Regions from separate parts of the Streptomyces sp. NPDC127190 genome, predicted to be linked through region 1. Evidence: riboswitches for the same ligand, from Rfam matches in the RefSeq annotation. Region 1 holds a riboswitch; each other region holds the start of a gene.
The links. A riboswitch is a leader RNA that binds a small molecule or an ion and turns the genes downstream of it on or off. The one in region 1 is predicted to bind cobalamin.
Positions count from the first base shown of each region.

Region 1 (7,270 bases):
CACCGCGCAGCGCGCTCGCCTGTCGGCCGATCGGCATTCCGCCCACCACCGTGGCCAGCCGCAGCCTCACGGAGCGGGCGTACGGGGCGAGCGCGTCGGTGACCTGCTGCGCCAGTTCACGCGTGGGTACGAGGATCAGCCCCAGCGGCTGCCTGGCCTCGGCGCGCTGCCCGGCCGTACGGGCCAGCAGCGCCAGCCCGAAGGCGAGGGTCTTGCCGGAGCCGGTGCGGCCACGGCCCAGTACGTCCCGGCCGGCGAGGGAGTTCGGCAGGGTCGCGGCCTGGATCGGGAAGGGTACGGTCACGCCTTGCGAGCTGAGCGCAGCCAGCAGCGCCCCCGGCATGTCGAGATCGGCGAAGCCCTCCACGGCGGGGAGCGCGGGTGTGATCGTCCTGGGCAGCGCGAACTCGCCCTGGACCGCGGCGGGCCGGCGGCCGTAACCACCGGAGCGGCTCGGCCCGCCGGAGCGGCTCCTGGCCGACGAGCCGAATCGGCTGCCGCCCCTGCCGGAGTCGGTACTGCCGTTACGGGTGCGGGTGAAGCGGTCGTTCGTGCGTGTGCGGTTCATGCGGAACCTTCCTCGATGCGGCACATATCAAGGAATTCCCACAGCGATCAGCAGCACAGAGAATTGCAAGAATGGACCGGTGGAATGCGGCAGCGAATCTGACCGACGGAAAATCCGTGCGGGCACAGACGCTGGAATGAGTGGCGCGAAGCGGACGCAACGTTCGGGCGTCCGCCGCGATGAAGCCATGAAGGGTGCGTACACCCCTGAAGGATGCTCCGTATGCGCTGAGCCTACGGGTTTCCTGGTTGTCGTCCGCAGGTGAAACCACTGCGGAAAACGCGAGTAGCTGGGGCCCGCACCCCGAAGGACGCGGGCCCCAGCTACACGTACGCGACAGTCGACGTCAGGCGAGAACGATGTTCTCGGCCGTCGGGCCCTTCTGGCCCTGCGCGATGTCGAAGGCCACCTTCTGGCCCTCGATCAGCTCACGGAAGCCCTGGGCGGCAATGTTCGAGTAGTGGGCGAACACGTCAGCGCCGCCACCGTCCTGCTCGATGAAGCCGAAGCCCTTTTCCGCGTTGAACCACTTGACGGTGCCAGTAGCCATGTCTTTTCTCCTCTGGGCAGTGCATCGGGATCCGCACTGCACGGACCCCGTGTCGCCGCGATGATCACCCCGCCGGGAAAAAGACCGGATAACAAAAGTGCTTCCAGCGGCACAGGCGCCGCCCGGAGAGCACTTGAAGTTTTGGGACCACAACTGCAACTGAGATCGACAGTAGCACGCCGAAGCGGCCTGTGTACGGTGAAGAATCCCACCCCACTTAATGCGATAGAGAATCTGTCTGCCTGTCCCCTTGAAACCTCAGCTCGCGGGCACAGATTTTGCCCCAGCCGAAGCGCAACTCTTCGGGAAGTTTTCGATCAGCTCGGTGGAAACAGCAGCATCCTGGTGCGGCAACGTACGGTGCTGTGGCCCGCCGTACGAGCCTCAGGCCCGGACGGCGAGGAACTTCGACAGCCGCAGTCGTTTTTCACCGCGGTACAGGGGCACGCAAGGCGCGCAACACCGGCCGGGTACGTCGGACAAGGCAGTGCCCTCATCCCGGAATTCCGGTTCGGCGGCGCCGCCGACCCGAGCCAACCGCATCTGGGCCATTCCCCCAGGCGAGCACCCGGCGATGCCCGCCCGCAACGCGCGCACGGGCATGCGCATGTCGCGGGCCACTGCACGGGACGCGCGAGTGGATGGCGCGAGGGCCGGTGAAGCGGTTGGATCGCCGGACTCAGCGACTCAGCCGCCGCTCTTGCGCCTGAACGACCGCTGGCTCGCAGCCGGGCCGTGCGCAGAACGCACCTTCGATGCATCGGACTTGGCGGCAACATCAGCGGCATCCGCCTGCGCACCGCGCTTGCGCGCCAGGGCTTCGCGGAACTTGCGCTTGAGGTCGTAGTTGCCGTCACTGTCCGGCTCCAGAGGGGACGTCTCGGGGACAGCCGGCTCCGAACCTTCCGTGGATACGGGCTCTGCGGTCATGGTGACCTCCTGGGTTCCGGGGGGAAGCACAGCTTGTCATGCCGGGCGCAGTGCGAGGCGCCGGCGACATCATCCTGCTCCGTTTCGGCGGGCGTCCTTCCCCCGGCCAAGGGAGCGTTGGTGTTCTTGGGTCGGGGGACGGTGGGCCCGCCGTCGAGCGGGCGGCGCTGGCCCGCCAGCACGAGCGTGACCACGTTGCGCCCCTCGGCGGGGGCAGGCTCGACTCAGACAACTCCCGGAGCGTTCGACTTTGCAGGGGCGAAGACTATGACTGTTGGTCGCCAAGAGCCGCGGCCGGATTTGCCGAGCACTCGACGCGAGGACGCGCTTGCCGTCGAGCGCAGCTCTCACCGGCACTCTCACACGTCTGTCACCCACTACGTCGACTCCCCCGGACCTCGGTGCCTGACCTGCTGTTACGCGCCCGGCCTGGACTGACGTGGACGCCCGAAGACGGTCGGTGCCGATTACCTGGTGCGCCCCGTGCGGTCGTCGTACTCCTCGCGGGCGGTGATGACTTCCTCGATGTGCAGCACCGACCACTCCGTGAGCGCCTTCAGCGGTTCCCGCAGCGTCTGGCCGAGCGAGGTCAGCTCGTACTCCACGTGCGGCGGCACCTCCGGGTAGACGGTACGGCTGACCAGCCCGTCGCGTTCGAGGGTGCGCAGCGTCTGGGTGAGCATCTTCTCGCTCACGCCCGCCAGTGCCTGCCGGAGCTGGCCGAACCGGGAGGTTCCGTTCCGGCCGAGTTCGCCCAGCACGAGGACCGCCCACTTGCTGCCGATCTGGTCGAGCAGGTCCCGCGACGGGCAGCCGCGCTCGTACGGATCGAATGACGCAGCCATACGGCTCACCTCGATGCTATCGGTCGGGTAAGTACCCTACCAAGAAGTGGCTACTTCCCAGCAGAGAGTGTCCAGGTCAGTCTTGTTCCATCCCGCCGCGGACGGACCACGGCAGGCGTGCGAGACACGCGCGGAAGGAAGGAACGACCCTCATGCCTATCGTCGTCACCGGAGCCACCGGCCAGTTGGGCAGGCTCACCGTCGAGGCACTGCTGCGGCGCGGGATCCCGGCCGGGGACATCATCGCGACCGGCCGGGACACCGGCAGGATCCAGGACCTGGCCGACCGAGGCATCACGGTACGCCGCGCCGACTTCGCGGACACCGACGGCCTGGCGAAGGCATTCGCGGGGGCGGACAGGCTGCTGCTGGTCTCGGCCTCGGTCCCCGTGGGCGAGCGGGTCGCCAACCACCGCCGCGTGATCGACGCCGCGGTGTCCGCAGGGGTGTCGCTGGTGGCGTACACGAGCACGACGCACGCGGACGCGGCCACCACCGTCATCGGCGCCACGCACAGGGAGACCGAGGAGTATCTGCGGGACCGCGGAATCCCCAGCGTGCTGCTGCGCAACAGCTGGTACCTGGAGAACTACACCAGCCAACTGCCGCAGATCCTGGAGAACGGCGCCGTCGTCGGCGCCGCGGGCGAGGGGCGGATCAGCGCCGCGGCCCGCGCCGACTACGCGGAGGCCGCAGCGGTCGTCCTCACCGCCGACGGCCACACCGGCGCCGTGTACGAGCTCGGCGGCGACGCGTCCTTCACCCTCACCGAGCTCGCCACCGCGATCTCCGCCGCGGCCGGAAAGCAGGTTGCCTACGCCGACCTCCCGGTGACCGACTTCGCCCAGGCGCTGGCCGCCGCGGGCCTGCCCGCCGAGCTGGCGGAGGTCCTCGCCGACGCCGACCGCGGCATGAGCCACGGCGAGATGTACACCGACTCCGGCGACTTGCACCGCCTGATCGGCCGCCCGCCCCTGACCCTGGCCGAGGCACTCGCGGCCGCCCTGCATCACTGAGACGCCCGTAGGTGTGCAGCCCCGTCGTCGCGGTATCACGCCCGCGGCACCGCGAGTTCGGCCCTCATCCGGGAGGTGAGGGTGGTCTTCGGCCAGCGGACGCCCGACCCGGTGTGTGTGCCGCTCCTGCACCATCCGGTGAACGCCGTCACCAGCGGCGTCTGGCGGGTGCGCGCCGGCGCGCGGTCAGCCGTGGCGAAGGTGGTCTCCGGCGCCGGGCATGCCGAGGGATCGTGGTCGCTGACGGCCGGGTATCCCCACTCGGCCGTCAGCACCGTGGTTCAGGACGTCGTATCCCGGTGTCGGCGCAGGAGCGCAGCCAACTCGCAGCGCAGGCGGTGTCCGGGAACGCCAGAGGGCCCTCGGATGGTTCCGAAGGGCCCTCTGTTGTCCGGAAGGAATCAGTGCGCGGCCGGAACCGGGCGGCTGCTCGCGGCCGTTGCCGGCTTGGGGTTCAGCAGGCGCTGCGCCAGTTCACCGAAGAGCAGGCCGAAACCTGTCCACAGGCTCAGCTGGATCGCCAGGGCCGAGAGCCGGAACCGCCACAGCAAGGTGGCCGGGAAGTCCCTCGGCACCTCGTTGATGGCGGGCAGGAACTGGTAGGCCAGGCCGACGGCGACGGCGAAGGCGGCCACCGCGACCACCGTCGCCCACCAGGTGCCCAGGCCGGGCGCCAGGCGCTTGCCCAGGAGGGTGGCGGCGACCGCGAGGAGGACGCCGAGCAGCATCATCAGGAAGTACAGGGTGGTCCGCTGGCCGATGGTGTCGGGGTCACCGACCGACGGCGGATTGGCCGGGTACTTCAGGAACGGGACGACGTACACCGCGAGCAGCGCGCAGCCGGACAGCAGCAGCGCGGTCGCCCGCGGCCCGAACCGGCCGACACGGCCGAGCGCGAAGCAGTAGGCGAGCGCGGCGATGCCACCGAAGGAGACCCCGTACACGAGGACGCCGGTGGCGAGGCCCGCCGTGGACTGCAGGGAGCGGGAGACGACCTCCCTCTCGTGCTCGTGGGAGTGTGCCGCCTCGAAGCTGATCGCCTTGTCGACGTTCGGCTCACCGAGGAGGTAGGCGACGACGAGGGCGAGCACGCCGGCCGCGAGGCCGGCGAGCATGCCCCGCACGAGGAGGTTTCTTACCGTTGCGGAGTTCATGGGAGTCGGGGCGTCCCTCGCGTCAGTGGCAGGGGAAGCCCAGCAGGTGGCGGGCGTCGTGCACCCACTCGTGGACGTCCGTGCCGTTGAACACGGAGGTGGCGCCCTGCTCGGCGCCGACGAAGTACAGCAGGACCAGCATCAGGATGCCGAAGAAGACCGCCCAGGGAGCTATCGCCTTCAGCGGCAGCGTGGCGGGGATGGCGGGAGTGGTGGCTGTCGGCTGGGCGACGGTCTGCGCCATGGCAGAACCTCCTCTGGGAGTTCGCGTCCCATCTCGGTGGTGCACTGGACGACGGCCACGGGTCTGACTCACCGGACACCCCGCGGTGTCCGGCATACAGTGGCGCGACCGTGCCGGATTCCCACCGGCTTCCGTCTCGCCGTCGTCGATATCGGACAGACCGTACCGCGTGCCACGAGCACGGCCAAGACCGCCTCATCCTGGCGTGATCTTCTTCTCGCACCGGGTGCGGGGCGTAACGGACTTCCTGGGAAAAGGGGTTCCACGGGCCTCGGTTCAGGGAGCCGCGGTGCGCCGCGGTGGGGTGAAGGCGTACAGGTCGAGGATGTCCGGCAGTGGCGCCACGCCTGGACCACCGGCACGGACCCAGGTGACGATGTCCTCGGTCGCGTCGGGGTCGTTGACGAGCCCGAGCCAGACCGGCCGGGCACCGGCGGCACGGCCCGCGGCAGATGGCTGTACGACGATGACGTTGGCCTGATCGCACACGTCGAGGCACTCCGAGATGCGCACCGGCACCTCCGCCCGCAGTCGCGCGGTCTGCGCGGCGTGATCCACTCCGGTCACCTTGGGGCTCCCGCAGCAGCAGTCCCGGCACACGACGACCCGGCACGGCACCGGTTCGCCCACCTGCACGGCCTGGGCCGATGTCGCTTCCGACGGCGTCTCCGGCATGGCACACCCCTCCGGTCGCCTGTTGTCACGGTCATGATCTCATCGAGCGAGGCCGGCCCGTGAGGAGTGGTGTCGCGTCACCGGGGCTGGACCAACGCCGCGCGGCAGCAGGTGAGTTCTCGGAAACTTCGCGTTCACGATGGCGAGCACCGACAGTAACAGCCGCTTTCTAGCGTGACCGGCCGTGGGATCAGAGTCGTGTACACGACGGCCGAACGGTACGCATGACGGTCCGTCGGCTCCCCCGTCCTGCCGATGACGCCAAGCGGGGCTTTCCCTCCCACAGAGGCACCCGCACCAGCAGCATCGGGAGGCGCGGCATGAGCACCACCGAGTCACGCACGCAAACGGCAGACGCGCCGAAGGCCGCCGCCGACCAGGCGGTCAGGGAGACACTGGAGGACTACACCCTCCGTTTCGCTCCGCGCAGTTACCGCCGTTGGACCCCCATGGTCGTGGCGACCACCGCCCTGGGCGGCATCGCCTACATGGCCGACTTCTCCATCGGCGCCGGCATCGGCCTGGCGCACGGCACCGGCAACGCGCTCGTGGCCATCGCGGTGGCTGCCGTGGTCATCTTCGTCACCGGCTTCCCGCTCGCCTATTACGGCGCCCGCTACAACATCGACCTCGACCTCATCACCCGCGGCTCGGGCTTCGGGTACTACGGCTCGGTCCTCACCAGCGTCATCTTCGCCAGCTTCACCTTCATCTTCTTCGCCCTCGAAGGCTCGATCATGGCCCAGGGTCTCAAACTCGGCTTGGGGCTGCCCCTGTGGCTGGGCTACCTGGTCTCCACGCTCATGGTCATCCCGCTGGTGATCTACGGCATGAAGGCGCTCAGCAAGCTCCAGGTGTGGACCACCCCTATCTGGCTGCTGCTGATGGTCGGCCCGCTGGTCTACCTGATCGCCACCGACCCGGGCACCGTCGACCGCTTCCTCGCCTACACCGGCACGGACGGCGACGGCGGCGTCAACACGGCCTCGGTCCTGCTGGGCGCCGGTGTCTGCCTCTCGCTCATCGCCCAGATAGGCGAGCAGATCGACTACCTGCGCTTCATGCCGCCCAAGACCGAGAGCAACAGGCGCACCTGGTGGACGGCCGTCGTCATGGCGGGCCCCGGCTGGGTGGTGCTCGGCGCGCTGAAGCAGGCCATCGGCGTCTTCCTCGCGGTGTACATCCTCGCCAAGGTCGGCCCGGCTGCCGCGACCGAGCCCATCCAGCAGTTCCGCGGCGCCTTCGACGCGATGATGCCCTCCTGGATGGTCGTCCCGCTCGCCGTGGC
Region 1 covers NZ_JBHXVE010000021.1:46,021-53,290, forward strand. The annotation lists gene ACFVIU_RS28220 (DEAD/DEAH box helicase) at 1-568, opposite strand, end outside; gene ACFVIU_RS28225 (cold-shock protein) at 915-1,118, opposite strand; gene ACFVIU_RS28230 (DUF5302 family protein) at 1,806-2,048, opposite strand; gene ACFVIU_RS28235 (winged helix-turn-helix transcriptional regulator) at 2,516-2,893, opposite strand; gene ACFVIU_RS28240 (SDR family oxidoreductase) at 3,046-3,909, shown strand; gene ACFVIU_RS28245 (hypothetical protein) at 3,945-4,184, opposite strand; gene ACFVIU_RS28250 (CbtA family protein) at 4,311-5,063, opposite strand; gene ACFVIU_RS28255 (CbtB-domain containing protein) at 5,086-5,307, opposite strand; cobalamin riboswitch at 5,344-5,486, opposite strand; gene ACFVIU_RS28260 ((2Fe-2S) ferredoxin domain-containing protein) at 5,584-5,982, opposite strand; gene ACFVIU_RS28265 (purine-cytosine permease family protein) at 6,303-7,270, shown strand, end outside.

Region 2 (7,270 bases), on a different contig from region 1:
GCGGGGCGCCCGGCGTCCAGGTCAGTTCCTCGCCCTCCAGCAGCTTGCGGCGCAGCCGGAGGGCGGTGCGGTACAGCTCCAGCGTGCTGCCCTCCGTACCGGCCTGTGCCTCGACGGCGTACGACGCGAAGGACGGCGGCTGCGGCAGCCAGCCGGCGCCCGGCCCGAAGCCGTACGAGGGTCCGGTCGTCGTCCACGGCAGCGGCACCCGGCAGCCGTCGCGGCCCTTGCGGACATGGCCGGTCTGCTCCCAGATCGGGTCCTGGAGCACCTCGGCGGGCAGCTCGGCGACCTCCGGCAGGCCCAGTTCCTCGCCCTGGTAGAGGTAGGCCGCACCGGGCAGCGCCAGCATCAGCAGGGTCGCGGCGCGGGCCCGGCGCAGTCCGGCCGCCGGGTCGATCGCGGGCGCGGTGCCGCCGGACAGCAGCCAGGCGCCGGGGTCGGTGCCGGGCGGCAGCATGAGCCGGGAGGCGTGCCGGACCACGTCGTGGTTGGAGAGCACCCAGGTGGCGGCGGCCCCGGCCGCGCGGGCGGTGGCCAGCTCCTCGGTGATCACCCGGCGCAGCTCCCCGGCGTCCCACCGGGCCTCCAGGTACTCGAAGTTGAAGGCCTGGCCCAGCTCGTCCGGGCGCGCGTACCGGGCCCGGCGGGCGCCCGGCACCCAGGCCTCGGCGACGGCACAGCGCGGCGGGTGGTAGGCGTCGAAGACCTTGCGCCAGTCGCGGTAGATCTCGTGCACCTCGTCCCGGTCCCAGTAGGGGTGGGTGCCCGGCTCCACCCGCAGCAGGGCCTCCTCGCCGGTCGCGCCGATACCGCCGATGTCCCGCAGCGGTTCGGAGAGGTCCTTGGCGAGGCCGTGGGCGACGTCGACGCGGAAGCCGTCGACGCCCCGGTCGGCCCAGAACCGCAGGGTGGCCCGGAAGTCGGCGCGTACGTCCTCGTGCTCCCAGTTCAGATCGGGCTGCTCTGCGGCGAAGAGGTGCAGGTACCAGGCGCCGTCGGGCACCCGCCGCCAGGCGCTGCCGCCGAACACGGACTGCCAGTCGGAGGGCGGCAGTTCGCCGCGCTCGCCCCGGCCGGGCCGGAAGACGTACCGGTCGCGGGCCGGTGAGCCGGGCCCGGCCCGCAGCGCCTCCTGGAACCAGGGATGCAGATGCGAGGTGTGGTTCGGCACGATGTCCACGACGACCTTCAGCCCGAGCCGGTGCGCCTTCGCGACCAGGGCGTCGAAGTCGTCCAGGGTGCCGAGCCGGGGGTCGACGTCCCGGTGGTCGGCGACGTCGTAGCCGCCGTCGGCGAGTTCGGAGGGGTAGAAGGGGCTGAGCCACAGGGCGTCCGCGCCCAGCTCGGCGAGATGCTCCAGGCGCTCGGTGATGCCGCGCAGATCACCGAGGCCGTCACCGTCGGCGTCGGTGAAGCTGCGCGGATAGACCTGGTAGATGACGGCCTGCCGCCACCAGTCGGGGTTCCGGGAGGAGAGGTCCGGCGAGGACTCTGCCATACGGGCCATACGGGCTCCCTTTCGGAAGGACGACAGGAGAGAGCCTGTCCACATTGCCCGGAAAAGCAACCTTCAGCGGCGAGGTGCGCCGCGTTTCACTCCCCGCAGTGCTCCAACAAGCCCCGCACCCGCTGGTCCACCACCCGGTAGCGGACCACCCGCCCCTCCTTCTCCCCCGCCACCACGCCCGCCGCACGCAGCAGCCGCAGCGCCTGGGAGACCGCCGGGTCGTTCATGCCCGTGGCGACGGCCAGGTCCGAGACGGCGAGCGGCCCGGTGTGGTGCAGGGCCAGCAGCAGGGCGAGCCGGTTGGGATCGGCGAGCAGCGAGAAGCGGTCGGCCCAGGCGCGCAGACGGCCCGCGTCGCCGATGGCGGCGATCGCGTCGCACACCCGGTGGCCGTCGATGGTGCGACGGTCGGCGCGGTCGGCAGGCACGAGATGCATGCCCACATCCTCGCAGGCCGGTATGTGATCTTGAATACCTGCCCGGTTGTGCAGCTATGCAGGAGATGGTCGGGCCCCCTACGGTGGGCGGGCCGTGGTGCTCGGGAAGTCGATGAGAGATCGACGCGGCCCTCGCCACTGTGATCGGGGAGTTCCCGTCCCGTCCGGCATCCGCCGGGCCACTGGTCGTACGACCGGGAAGGCAGGGGCGACGAACGCACGACCCGTAAGCCAGGAGACCGGCCACGGCACTGATGAAGGATCCACGAGGTGCTGGAGCTGACCGTATGAACCTGCCCGGAACCACCCTGCCCGCGTCCGACAAGGCGGCCTTCCGCTGGCAGCGCGAGGACACGGTCAGGACGGCCGGACTGCTCGCGGTGATCGTCGCCCTGCACGTCGTCGCCTTCGGCATCCTCTTCCTGCTCGTCGCCCCCGGGCACTACAAGGTGGGCCGGGACGTCTTCGGCGTCGGTCTCGGCATCACCGCCTACACCCTCGGCATGCGGCACGCCTTCGACGCCGACCACATCGCCGCGATCGACAACACCACCCGCAAGCTGATGGCCGACGGCAAGCGGCCGGTGTCGGTGGGCTTCTGGTTCGCCCTCGGCCACTCCAGCGTGGTGGTGCTGCTGGCGCTGCTCATCGCCGGCGGCACCCGGTTGGCGGGCACGGTGACCAGCGAGAAGTCCACCACCCACCAGGTGCTCGGCTTCATGGGTACGACGGTCGCCGGCGCCTTCCTCTACCTGATCGCGGCCCTCAACCTGGTCGCCCTGCTGGGCATCCTGCGGGTCTTCCGGTCGATGCGCGCGGGCACCTTCGACGAGCGGGAGCTGGAACGGCAGCTGGACTCGCGCGGGTTCATGAACCGCTTCCTCGGCCGGCTGACCAGGTCCGTCTCCCGCCCCGGCCAGATGTACCCGGTGGGCTTCCTGTTCGGCCTCGGCTTCGAGACGGCCACCGAGGTCACGCTGATGGTGATGGCGGGCTCGGGCGCGGCCGCGGGCCTGCCCTGGTACGCGATCCTGTGCCTGCCGCTGCTCTTCACCGCCGGGATGTGCCTGTTCGACACGCTCGACGGCACGTTCATGAACTTCGCCTACCAGTGGGCGTTCTCGCACCCGGTCCGCAAGGTGTTCTACAACCTCACCATCACCGGGCTGTCCATCGCCGTCGCCTTCTTCATCGGCACGATCGAGCTGGTGGGCGTGGTCCACGACAAGCTGGACCTGCGCGACTCCGTCACCGGCTGGATCGCCGGGGTGAACCTGGACAGCGCCGGTTACGTCATCGTCGGCCTGTTCGTGGTGGTGTGGGCGGCGGCGCTGGCGTACTGGAGGTTCGCGCGGGTGGAGGAACGCTGGACGGCGCGCGCCTCCACCCTGTCCGACTAGGGCCCTCTTAAAAGGACGCCCTAGCGTTCGACCGTCTCCAGGTACAGCTTCACGAACCGGTCCACGTCGACGTCCAACGCCACGTCCACCAGGGCCTGTTCGCGGGCCTCACCGTGGATCTCGGACTCGCCCGGCCGGGGCCGGCGGTCCACGATGGTCTGGCCGCGGCCCGGGCCGGGGGCCAGGGAGACCTCCACCGGGAGGCGGCGGGTGACGATGCCCTGCGGGTCGGCGACCGCGCACACCGCGCCCGCGTCGCCGAGGCCGCCCGCCTCCTCCGCCTCCGGCTCCTCGCCCTGCGTGGTCGGCCGGTGCGCGAGCAGCTCGCCGGCCAGCCGGGTGCCGGGCTCGCTGCTGGCGCGCAGCCGGTGCACGTCCGGGGTGTCCACCACCACCCGCATGAAGACGTCCAGGCCGTACATGGTGATCGGTACCCCGGCGGTGAGCAGGATCGCCGCCGCCTCCGGGTCGTGCCAGACGTTGAACTCGGCGACCGGTGTGGCGTTCCCGGTGGCGACCGCCCCGCCCATGAACACGATCCGCTCGATGTTGCGGGTCACCTCGGGGTGGGTGCGCAGCAGCAGGGCGATGTTGGTGAGCGGCGCGGTGGGGATCAGGGTGACCGGGCGCGGGGAGGCCAGGATCTCCCGGCGCAGCAGCGTGATCGCGTCCACGTCGGCGGCGGTGCGGGACGGCGCGGGCAGGCCGAGGTCGCCCATGCCGTCGGCGCCGTGCACATGCTGCGCCGGCCGGGCGGGCTCCAGCAGCGGGCGCTCGGCACCCCGGCCCACCGGGATGTCCGGGGCGCCCGCCTGCTCCAGCACGGTGAGGGTGTTGCGGACCACGCCGTCGACGTCGGTGTTCCCGGCGACACAGGTCACCGCCCGCAGGTCCAGTCCCGGGTGGCGGACGGCGAACAGCAGGGCCAGGGCGTCGTCCACGCCGGTGTCGCAGTCGATGATCACGGGGATGGGCTGACCGGTCACAGCTGACTCCTTCGTCGTACCGACGTTCAAACCCTAGATCAGGTCCACAGCTCCGCGCCGCGCGCACGCACCCGCTCGCCGATCCGCCGCAGCAGCTCCGGCACCGGCAGCTCGCCCGGGCGCCGTCCGTCCCGCAGCCGTACGGCCGCCAGCCCGGCGTCCGCCTCCCGCGCGCCGATCACCGCCTGGTACGGCACCAGGCGCGCCGCCCGGATCCGGGCGCCCAGGGTGCCCTGCTCGGGCCCGGCCAGCTCGGCCCGCAGCCCGGCCTCCCGGGCCCGTGCGACCGCCTCCGCGGCCTGTGCCACCTGTTCCTCGGCGACCGGCAGCACCACCAGCTGCACCGGGGCCAGCCAGGCCGGGAAGGCCCCGCCGTGGGCCTCCACGAGATGGGCGACGGCCCGCTCCACGCTGCCGATGACGCTGCGGTGCACCATCACGGGCCGGTGCTTCGCGCCGTCCGCGCCGATGTAGTGCAGGTCGAAGCGGGCGGGCTGGTGGAAGTCGATCTGCACGGTGGACAGGGTGGACTCGCGGCCCGCCGAGGCGGCCTCCCCCTCGGCCTCCTCGTGCTCGATCCCGGCCTCGGCGAGCACCTCCCGCAGCATCCCGGTGGCCCGCCGCCACAGCTCGGGATCGGCGACGTACTTCCCGCCCGCCCCGGGCAGCGACAGCCGGTGGCGTACGGCACGGATGCCGAGGTCGGCGTAGGCGCGGGCGATCAGCCGCAGCGCGTCGCGGGCCTCCTGCACGGCCTGGTCCAGGGTGCAGAAGATGTGCGCGTCGTTCAGCTGGATGGCCCGGACCCGGGTCAGCCCGCCGAGCACACCGGACAGCTCGGCCCGGTACATGGGCCCCAACTCGGCGATGCGCAGTGGCAGTTCGCGGTAGCTGTGGGAGCGGGAGCGGTAGATCAGGGCGTGGTGGGGGCAGAGGCTGGGCCGCAGCACGACCTCGTCCTCGCCGACTTGCATGGGCGGGTACATGTCGGCGCTGTAGTGGTCCCAGTGCCCGGAGATCTCGTACAGCTCGCGTTTGCCGAGCACCGGCGAGTACACGTGCCGGTAGCCGGCGGCGCGCTCCGCGTCCCGGATGTACTCCTCCAGGGTGTGCCGGACCACCGCCCCGTCGGGCAGCCAGTACGGCAGGCCCGCGCCCATCAGCGGGTCGGTGTCGAACAGGTCCAGGTCACGGCCGAGCCGGCGGTGGTCGTGCATGGCGGGACGCTCCTTCTGGGGGGAGGCGTACGCCCCGTCACAGACCGAAGCCCCGGGGCGTGCGCCCCGGGGCTTGGATGCTGGTCAGGTGTCAGCGCGCCGGGACGGTCTCCGGCGTCGTCGTGCGGTTCGGGCACTGCTGGGCGCGCTGCATGCCCCGGACGCTAACAGGCCCCGCCCGGCGCGGGCCACCCTTTTTCCGCCGCCCCCCGCTCACCCGTACGGCCCCGAGCGCTGGTGGCCGGGGCGGCCCGGTGATCCCGTGAGATCAGGCACCAGACCTGCGCAGGAGGCACCGATGACCGCAGCGATACCCCGCGGCCCGCACGGCCGCCTCCCCTTCGTCCTGCTCGGCGTCGGCCTGCTCGCGCTCGGCGGCTGTGCCGCCCTCAGCCTGAAGCAGCCGGAAAGCGCCCCGTACCCCGTGCCCACGATCGCCAAGCCGACCGCGCCGCCGAAGAAGTCCGCCCACCCCGGCGGCTCCTCCCTCACCGACGAGCAGGCGCAGGCCGCGCTGCTCACCCAGACCGACCTCGGCGCCCCCTGGACGGCGACCCGCGGCGCGGCCACCTGGCGGGACGCGCTGCTGAAGGCGACCACGGCGGCCGGCGCCTGCCAGAAGTTCCTCGACGCGCTCTACGCGGACGAGCTGCTCGGCGGTCCCGCCCAGGCCGCCGTCGGCCTGGACGACGCCGACACCGACGCCCAGCTGCGCTACGCCATCGCCGCACGCCGCCCGTCGGACGTGGACGCGGCGCTGGCCTGGCTGAGCACGATGCCGGTCCAGTGCGCCCGGTTCACCGCCACCACCCAGACCGGGATCACGGAGGACGTCCAGATAGGCGCGGCGGCACTGCCCGAGGTCGGGGACGCCCGCCAGGGCCTGCGCGTCTCCCTGGCGGCCATGACCCGTGACGGTCAGCAGGCCCTGCTCACGATGGACGTGGCCGCCGTACGGGTCGGCCAGGACTCCTTCACCCTCACCAACGGCGGCCTCGGCGACATCGGCAACGACGCCACCCAGGCAGCCGTCCAGATCGGCGCCCTACGCCTGGCGGACGTCCGCAGACAGGGGCACGCGGAGGTGTGAGGGCGGGGGGATTGCGGGGGGATTACAGCGGGGGTGGTGCCGGGGGCGTCTCACTGTGGCGGCTCTGCCGGGGCGTGTCTCGCGGCGGCGGCTCCACCGGGGACGCGATTCCCGCCGGCAGCTCCACCGGGGACGCGGCTCCCGGCGGCAGCCCTGCCGGGGACGCGATTCCCGGCGGCAGCCCTGCCGGGGACGCGGCTCCCGGCGGCAGCCCTGCCGGGGACGCGGCTCCCGGCGGCAGCCCTGCCGGGGACGCGGCTCCCGGCGGCAGCCCTGCCGGGGGCGCGCCTCGCGGCGACCATCCCGAGGACAGGGCCACAGCAATGGCCGTGCCGCGAGGCGGGGCTCACAGCGGGGGTGGTGCCGGGGAGGGGCCCAGGGTGGTGGTGCCTGGGGTGGGGTGGGGGGTGAGGCCGGTGCGGTAGGCGTCCAGGGCCGCTTCCGTGCGGCCCGTGCGGCGCAGCAGGTCGCCCAGGAGGCGGCACAGGTCGGCCAGGTCGCCGGCGGCGCCCGCGCGTTCCAGGATGCTGAGGGCGCGGACGTAGTGCTCCTCGGCGGCCTCCGTGTCGCGGGCGTCCTCGGCGATGATGCCGAGGAGGCGGTGTGCGGCGGCGGCGTGCACGGCGCCGC
Region 2 covers NZ_JBHXVE010000004.1:325,106-332,375, reverse strand. The annotation lists gene ACFVIU_RS09605 (glycoside hydrolase family 13 protein) at 1-1,501, opposite strand, end outside; gene ACFVIU_RS09600 (ArsR/SmtB family transcription factor) at 1,597-1,947, opposite strand; cobalamin riboswitch at 2,026-2,210, shown strand; gene ACFVIU_RS09595 (HoxN/HupN/NixA family nickel/cobalt transporter) at 2,235-3,347, shown strand; gene ACFVIU_RS09590 (nucleoside hydrolase) at 3,368-4,333, opposite strand; partial or broken gene thrS (threonine--tRNA ligase) at 4,372-5,610, opposite strand; gene ACFVIU_RS09580 (hypothetical protein) at 5,849-6,640, shown strand; gene ACFVIU_RS09575 (tetratricopeptide repeat protein) at 6,987-7,270, opposite strand, start outside.
Region 2: linked by a shared signal. The riboswitch ahead of ACFVIU_RS09595 (HoxN/HupN/NixA family nickel/cobalt transporter) and the one ahead of ACFVIU_RS28255 (CbtB-domain containing protein) in region 1 are both predicted to bind cobalamin.

Region 3 (7,270 bases), on a different contig from region 1:
ACAACAAGGCGTTGGTGTCGTACCGCAGCGGCTTGGCCACACTCGCCAGCGCTTCCGCGGCCGAGGCGTCGCCGGACACCCGCGCGCAGGCCGTGCGGCGGGCCGGCGGCGTCTCGCCGGAGGGCGCGTCCGCCGGGGTGCCGAAGTCGAGGACCAGGGCCACCCGCTTGGTGCCCGGCCGCGCCGGTACGGCGGCGCAGACGGTGTGGAAGTCCGCCGTACCGCGTGGCCTGCTCGCGTCGGCGGAGTCCGCGCTCACCGCGAAGCGGAAGCCCAGGACGGCGCCGTCGTCGGGGCGGGCGGTCGAGGGGCCCTGGGTGGCGTAGGTCCAGGTGCCGTCGGTGCGTTCCCAGAAGGACCAGTAGCGGTAGCCGGTTGCCCGCGCCTCGCCCGTCGCCCCGAGCAGCAGGGCGAGCGCGGCGAGCAGCGCGGGCGCGGTACGGCGGACGACGCTCACGGCTGCCGCTTCTTCCGGCCGCTGAGCAGGAAGCCGACCCCGATGCCCGCGACGAGGCAGACGCCGACGAACCACCAGACGCCGAACGTCGAGTTGTCGTCGGACTTCTTCTTCTCCTGCTGCTCGGCGGACATGTGGGGAGCTGGGCCGAGGGTGTTGAGGGAGTGCACCAGGCTGGTGCCGCCGAAGTCGCCCGGCTGTGCGCCGACCGCGTGCGCGGCGAGGATCAGCTCGGCGTACGCGGCCGGGCCGCTCTGCGCCGCCCAGGGGGAGGCGTGCTTCTCCAGCCAGCCGTACGCCTTCTTCGCCTGCTCGACCCGGCCGTCCGCGGCGAGCGCGACGACCGCGTCCGCCGTGTTGCCGAAGTCCGGCTGGTCCGTGGCGCCGGGCAGCGTGGACATGAGGTGGCCGGTCTTGGCGAGGGCCGAGGCCAGATAGGCGCCGCCGTTGTCCGCGATCTGGGCGGGCGTGGGGTGGCCGCCCTTGGTGCACGTGTCGTGCGCCGGGGGCTTGCCGGCCTGCGCGACGAAGCCCTTGCCGAGCGCGCCCAGCACGCCGGCGGCCGTCGCGTCGGCGTTGGCGACCAGTTTGCCCTTCTTGTCCGGCTGGTAAGCGAGGGCGCCGCCGCCGTCCTGGTCGCACGGGACGGACCAGGCGGCCAGGGCGTCGTAGGGGGACTTGCCGGAGGTGCGGACGTCCGCGGGGTCGGTGCCGTTCGCGGACAGCGCGCCGATGACGACGGAGGTGGAGTTGGCGTCGCCGGTGCCGCCGGGGTAGAGGCCCCAGCTTCCGTCCTTGTTCTGCACGGACTTCAGCCAGTGCACCGCCTTCTCGACCGCGCCGCCGTGCCCGCCGACCGCCTGGAGGGCCTGTACGGCGGCGGCCGTGCTGTTGGTGTCGACGGTGACCTTGCTGTCGCAGGCCCGCGCCGGGTCGGCGCGGAAGGCGGCGAACGCGCCGTTGGCGCACTGCTGTCCGGCGAGCCAGTCCACGGCCGCGGGGGCGGGCCGGTAGCCGAGGGTGCGCTGGGCGATCAGGGTGAGCGACTGGCGCCACACCCCGTCGTAGGTCGGGTCGGTGGTGCCGTACAGGCCGGAGGGGATCGCGGCTTTGGGGGAGGGAGAAGAGGCCGGGGGCCGGCCGGCTGCCGTGGCGGGTGCGGCGGCGGCCAGCACGCCTATGGCGGCCAGGGCCGCTGCGCTGCGGCGGACGTTCATGATCGGCGACTGCCTCTCCTGCGGGGAGCCGGGCAGCGCGCGGGAAGGCCCCGGGCGGCTCGGCTCCGTAGACCTCGACGGTGCCGTGCGCGGCGGGCCGCCACGCACGTGAGCCGGTCAACGTCCCGCACGGGTGCTCCGGCTCACCACCCGGAAGAACAAGGGTGGCTGACGGTTGCGGGTCAGCGCCGGAATTGCACCGGCTTCCTCCCGTACGGGCGTGATGACGACCCAGCCACTGTACCGGCAGCTCTCCGCGCGCCGAGGGGCGGCCGTGCCCGTACCGGGTCGGGCCGCGCGCCGAGGGGGCCGTGCCCTGTACCGGGTCGGGCCGCGCGCCGAGGGGCGGCCGTGCCCCGTACCGGGTCGGGCCGCGCGCCGAGGGGGCCGTGCCCCGTACCGGCTCAGGCCGCGCGCGGCTCCCACGGTGCGTCGGACAGGGCCGGTCGCGGGTGGGAGCGGGTCAGGTGGTCGAGGGCGCGCTCGCACTCCGTGGTGTCCTCGCCCGTGACCACCCAGTGCGCGGGCCGGCCGGCGGGCGGGGCGGGGCGGGCGAACTGGACGGCGGCGGCCCGCTGGCGGGTCGGCGACACGTCCGGGAGGCCGCCGGTGGCCAGCGTCGCCGCGGCGCCCGCGAGGTCGACCCCGGTGGCCTCCTCCACCAGCAGCGGTACCAGGTCCCCCGGCAGACAGGGGGTGACCCCGGTGACCCGCGGACCGCGGGAGGTCAGCCGCAGGCCGACATGGGCGACGGTGTGGGCCAGCCGGAGGGCGCGGGCGGCGCGTTCGACGGTCTGGCGGAGGAACCGGTTGTGCAGCAGCGGGTCATGGGCGTGCACCGAGTGCCGCAGCGCGCCCTCGGCGGGCGGCGGCGCCGGGGTCGTACGGACGAGTGCGGTGATGCGGACCTCGTCGTCGAGGACCACGGCCACGGCGGACACCAGCGGCCCTTCTGCGTCCTCCGCGTCCTCCACGGCTGCCGGTACCACCCGGTGCCGGGCGAGCAGGGTCCGTACCGCCGAGGGATCGGCGCAGGTCGCGGCCGTCGTGTACGGCAGGCCCGGCAGTCCGAGCCAGGCGGCGATCCGCGCGGTGCTGCGGACGTACCGCCCGGACCAGGTCAGGACGCCGCCGACCCGGTGCCGGGCCGTGTACCGCAGGACCGCCTCGGCCGTCTCCGCCTCCCGGCCCGGATCGGCGGCGACATGGCCGGCCAGGTACGGCCGCGCCCAGGCGGGCGGCGCGGGCGCGACCAGCACCACCGGGCGGCCGGCGGCGATCCGGGCCAGCGGGAACTCGCCGTACGCGGCCCGGCCGGCCCCGAGCAGAAGGACGGGCTGCGTCATCGACGCCTCACCTTCATGCAGAGAGAGGTTCACCAAACGTGTGCACGACGGCCAGGCGTAAGGGAGTCCATGGCAGTCGCGTGGAGAAGGGGGTCAGGCTTCTCGTGCGAGGCGAACAGGGCGCCCCGGATGCCGCTCCCCCATAGGCGGCACCCGGGACGGGTCTGTCGGATCTTGCTCTCTGTGCCGTGATCCTCACCCATCGCACCCCGAACTGTCAACGATTGCTGCCTAATTCCGCAGGGGCTCTTGTCACATCTGGCCGGGGAACCGACGACCCGGTAACCTCGTCGGGCCAGTCACCGAGCACGACACCACGACAGGCCCAGGGGGGATTCCGGTGAGTGACGCCTATGCCGAGCTGGCCGAAGCCCTGCACCGGCTCGGCGAGTTGACCGGACGGCCGCCGGGGCGGCTGCCGGAGGTCCTCGACGTGGCCGACCTGTCCCATCGCACCGGCATTCCCGTCGCCACCGTCGTGGAGCTCCTCTCCGGCGGCCGGGCACCGGAGACGGGGCTGGCCGAGCGGGTGCGCCAGCGGCTGGACTTTATACGCGAGACCCGGCGCCGGCCGGACGGCAAGCGGTACTCACTGGACGAGCTGGCCCGGATCGCCGGGACCAGCCGGCAGTGGCTGAGCGAGTGGCGCAAGAGCGGCATGCCGAGCCTGGAGCACACCGACCGGCTGCGCCGCTTCTTCGGCCTGCCCGCCGGCTACTTCACCGCCGACGAACCCGAGGCGCTGCACGAGGCGTTGCAGCCGGTGGTGCAGAGCCTGGAGGCCGAGGCGGACCCGCTGCTGCGGCTGCGCGAGAGCGGACTGGTCCGGCTCGCCGCGCGGGCCCCGCAGATGAACGCCCGCCAGCTCGCCACCCTCGCCGATCTGGCCGAGATGATCATCTCCTCCGAGCGGGCCCCCGAGCGCGCCGCCACGGGAGCGACGGCGGGAGCGACCGCGGGAGCGACCGCCGCGGGCGCGCCGGCCGGGCGCGCGACCGCCCCGCGGGCGACCGCCGCGGGGGCGTCGGCCGGCCGGGCGGGGGACGCCGGGAGTGCCTGAACCGACGTCCTGGAGAGCCCCTTTGGCCCGACACCTCGGCAAGCCCAAGCCCGACAGGTCCCCCAAGCGCTTCCTCGACCGGCTGGTGCGCGACACCGCCCGCACGCTCACCCCGCCCACCACCGCCAAGGCGTTCCTGCACGCGCTGTGCGCCACGCTCAGCCCGCAGCTGGACCGCCCGGTCGGGCTGAAGTTCGTCGCCTTCCCGTCCGACCTGGACGTGTCCGGGGTCACCCTCGCCACCGAGGAGCGGTACATCGTGGTCGTCGAGGACCGCGCCCCGGACCCGCACAAGTTCGTCATCGCCGGGCACGAGATCGGCCACATCCACTACGGCACCCTCGATGTCCACTACCCGGACGGGCTGCCCGCCGCCGCGCGCCGGCTGCTGTCCCGGGCCGAGGAGGACATCCCCTGGGACGAGGTCGTCGCCATGGCCACCCGGGCGCCCGCGGGCCGGTCCGCCGCGGCCGAGTGGGAGGCCGAGGAGTGCGGGCTGCGGCTCGCGGCGAAGTTCTCCAAGGTGGTCGGGCCGGGCGCGGCGGCCGGCCGGCTGACCCAGGACACCCTCACCGACCGGCTGTCCTCCTCGCTCGGCAACATCGGCGGGCCGTGATGGACTGGGACATCGCCGGCACCTTCGCCGCGTACGCCGTGCCGTCCGCGCTGTTCGCCGTGGCCTTCGTGATCAAGCTGCCGCTGCTGCGCCGGGCCTGGCAGGACCCGATCCTGCGGGCCACCGCGGTGCTGCTCGGCATCGGCGCGATCGTGTTCGCCTCGCTGCCGCCCGCCAATCTGCACCGCATCAACCGGATCAGCGGCGTCCCCAACTTCGCCGGGCTGTGGGTGTACTCGCTGCTGACCGCCTACTGCGGCGCCTGTCTGTGGCTCATCATCACCTGGCGCGAACCGCCGTCCGCCGTACGGCGCCGGCGCACCCGCCTGGTCTGGATCGCGTACGGCGCCATCGTCGCCGGACTGTGGACGACGTTCCTGCTCGGCGACCACCATGTGGAGCGGCTCCGCGACCTCGACACCTACTACGCCAACACGCCGTGGATGCGCGAGTTCGGGGTGCTGTACCTCGTGGCGCACCTGGTGTCCGCGCTGGTCGCCGCGGGGATGCTGTGGGCCTGGTTCCAGGAGGTCGAGGACACCTGGCTGCGTCGGGGCGTGATATTCCTCCAGACCGCCTACGCCCTCGGGCTCATCTTCGACGCCTCCAAGCTCGCCGCGATCGGGGCCCGCTGGAGCGGCCGGGACTGGGACTGGCTGTCCACGTATGTCGCCCCGCCGTTCGCCATCGCCGAGGCGGGCCTGGTCGGGGTGGGCTTCATCGCGGGCCAGGCGGGTCCGGTGGTCGAGGAGCGGAGACGGCTGGTGCGCACGCACCGGCGCCTGAAGCCGCTCTGGCAGACCATGCTGACCGTCGCGGCACCGGCCGCCCCCGCCACCGGCCGGGTCAGCGGCGCCGCCCTCCGCCTGGAACTGCGCCGGGCCACCATCAACGACGGCCTGCTCAAGCTCGCCCCGCACCTCAGCTGCGCCCGCCGCGAACGGGTGCGCCGGGCGGCGACGGAGGTGGGCTATCCGGTCCGCACCGCGCGGGGCATCGCCGGCGCGGTGGACGTCCTGACCGCGGTGGAGATCCTGGCCGCGCCGCTCGACCGGGCCCCCGCCCCGGTTCCCGACAGCCTCGCCGAAGCACCCACGGATGCCGCCGACATCCCGGACAGCGAACTGGAGTGCATCGCCCAGGCGCTGCGGCTGCACGGCCCGGCGATCGACAGGTTCCGCCGCCAGGCGGCAGCCGCCGAAGGCCTCCCCTCACCCGCGTGACCCGGCTGCCTGCTCAGCCGGCCTTCGGCGTGGCGCCGCCGAAGGGGAGGTGGAGCGCCCGGTGTGCCAGCAGCCACTCTCCGTCGACGCGGCGGAAGGTGTCCTCGTAGTGGCCGATCTGCACGGGCGGCCCCGCGGGGATCATCTCGCCGTGGTAGCCGTCGACGCGGTAGGTGGCGAAGTACGAGACCGCGGTGGCGGTGTCCGGGCCGGTCAGGGTGACGAGGACATTGGACATGAAGCGGCGCGAGAGCCGGTCGGCGGGCCGGGAGCCGAAGTAGGCGCGCAGCGCCGCCCGGCCCTCGCTGCGCCGGCCGTCCCCCGGCGCGGGCCACTCCCACACACCGTCCTCGGTGAACAGCTCGGCCACGGTGGCCGGTTCGCCGAGGTCGAGGCGGTGGACGAAGTCCAGGATGACGCGCTCGCAGGCGTGCCGGGCGAGGAGCTGCTCGATCGTGTCCATGGCGACTGTCTAGCAGCGCCGGCCCTGCGTGGGCGACCGGATTACACGGCCGTGTACGCCACCGGCGCGCTGCCCGCGACCGGATTACACGGCCGTGTACGCCACCGGCGCGCTGCCCGCGACCGGCTCACACGGCCGTGTACGCCACCGGCGCGCTGCCCGCGACCGGCTCACACGGCCGTGTACGCCACCGGCCCGCTGCCCGCGACCGGATCACACGGCCGTGTACGCCACCGGCGCGCTGCCCGCGACCGGCTCACACGGCCGTGTACGCCACCGGCCCGCTGCCCGCGACCGGCTCACACGGCCGTGTACGCCACCGGCCCGCTGCCCGCGACCGGATCACACGGCCACGTACGCCACCGGCGCGCTCCCCGCGACCGGCTCCGCCCGCCCCTGCTTCACCAGCCGCCGCACATGGGCCTCGGCCTCCGACACCGCGATGTTCCGGGAGGAGTACGGGATCTCGGCCCAGGGCCGGTTCCACTCCATGCGCTCGGCCAGCTGCCAGGGCGTGAGCGGCTCGGCGAGCAGGGCGAGCAGACCGGCCAGCCGCTCCTCGTGGTGGCGCAGCAGCTCCCGTACCCGCCCGGCCGCGTCGGTGAAGGCGTGCTGGTGCGCGGGGAGCACCTCGGCGGGGGCGAGGCGGCCGACGCGCTCCAGGGAGTCGAGGTAGTCGCCGAGGGGATCGGTCACGGTCGCGTCGTCGGGATCCTCGTACAGGCCGATGTGCGGGCTGATCCCCGGGAGCACATGGTCACCGCTGAACAGCCGCCCGTACCCGGCCAGTCCTGCCGGGTGCTCCTCCTCCAGGTGCAGGCAGACATGGCCGGGGGTGTGCCCCGGGGTCCAGATCGCGCGCAGCCGGCGGCCGGGCAGATCGAGCAG
Region 3 covers NZ_JBHXVE010000017.1:132,521-139,790, reverse strand. The annotation lists gene ACFVIU_RS25205 (SCO2322 family protein) at 1-457, opposite strand, end outside; gene ACFVIU_RS25200 (prenyltransferase/squalene oxidase repeat-containing protein) at 454-1,674, opposite strand; cobalamin riboswitch at 1,785-1,918, opposite strand; gene ACFVIU_RS25195 (hypothetical protein) at 2,079-3,020, opposite strand; gene ACFVIU_RS25190 (helix-turn-helix domain-containing protein) at 3,361-4,080, shown strand; gene ACFVIU_RS25185 (hypothetical protein) at 4,103-4,696, shown strand; gene ACFVIU_RS25180 (MAB_1171c family putative transporter) at 4,696-5,919, shown strand; gene ACFVIU_RS25175 (nuclear transport factor 2 family protein) at 5,933-6,382, opposite strand; gene ACFVIU_RS25170 (MBL fold metallo-hydrolase) at 6,725-7,270, opposite strand, start outside.
Region 3: linked by a shared signal. The riboswitch ahead of ACFVIU_RS25200 (prenyltransferase/squalene oxidase repeat-containing protein) and the one ahead of ACFVIU_RS28255 (CbtB-domain containing protein) in region 1 are both predicted to bind cobalamin.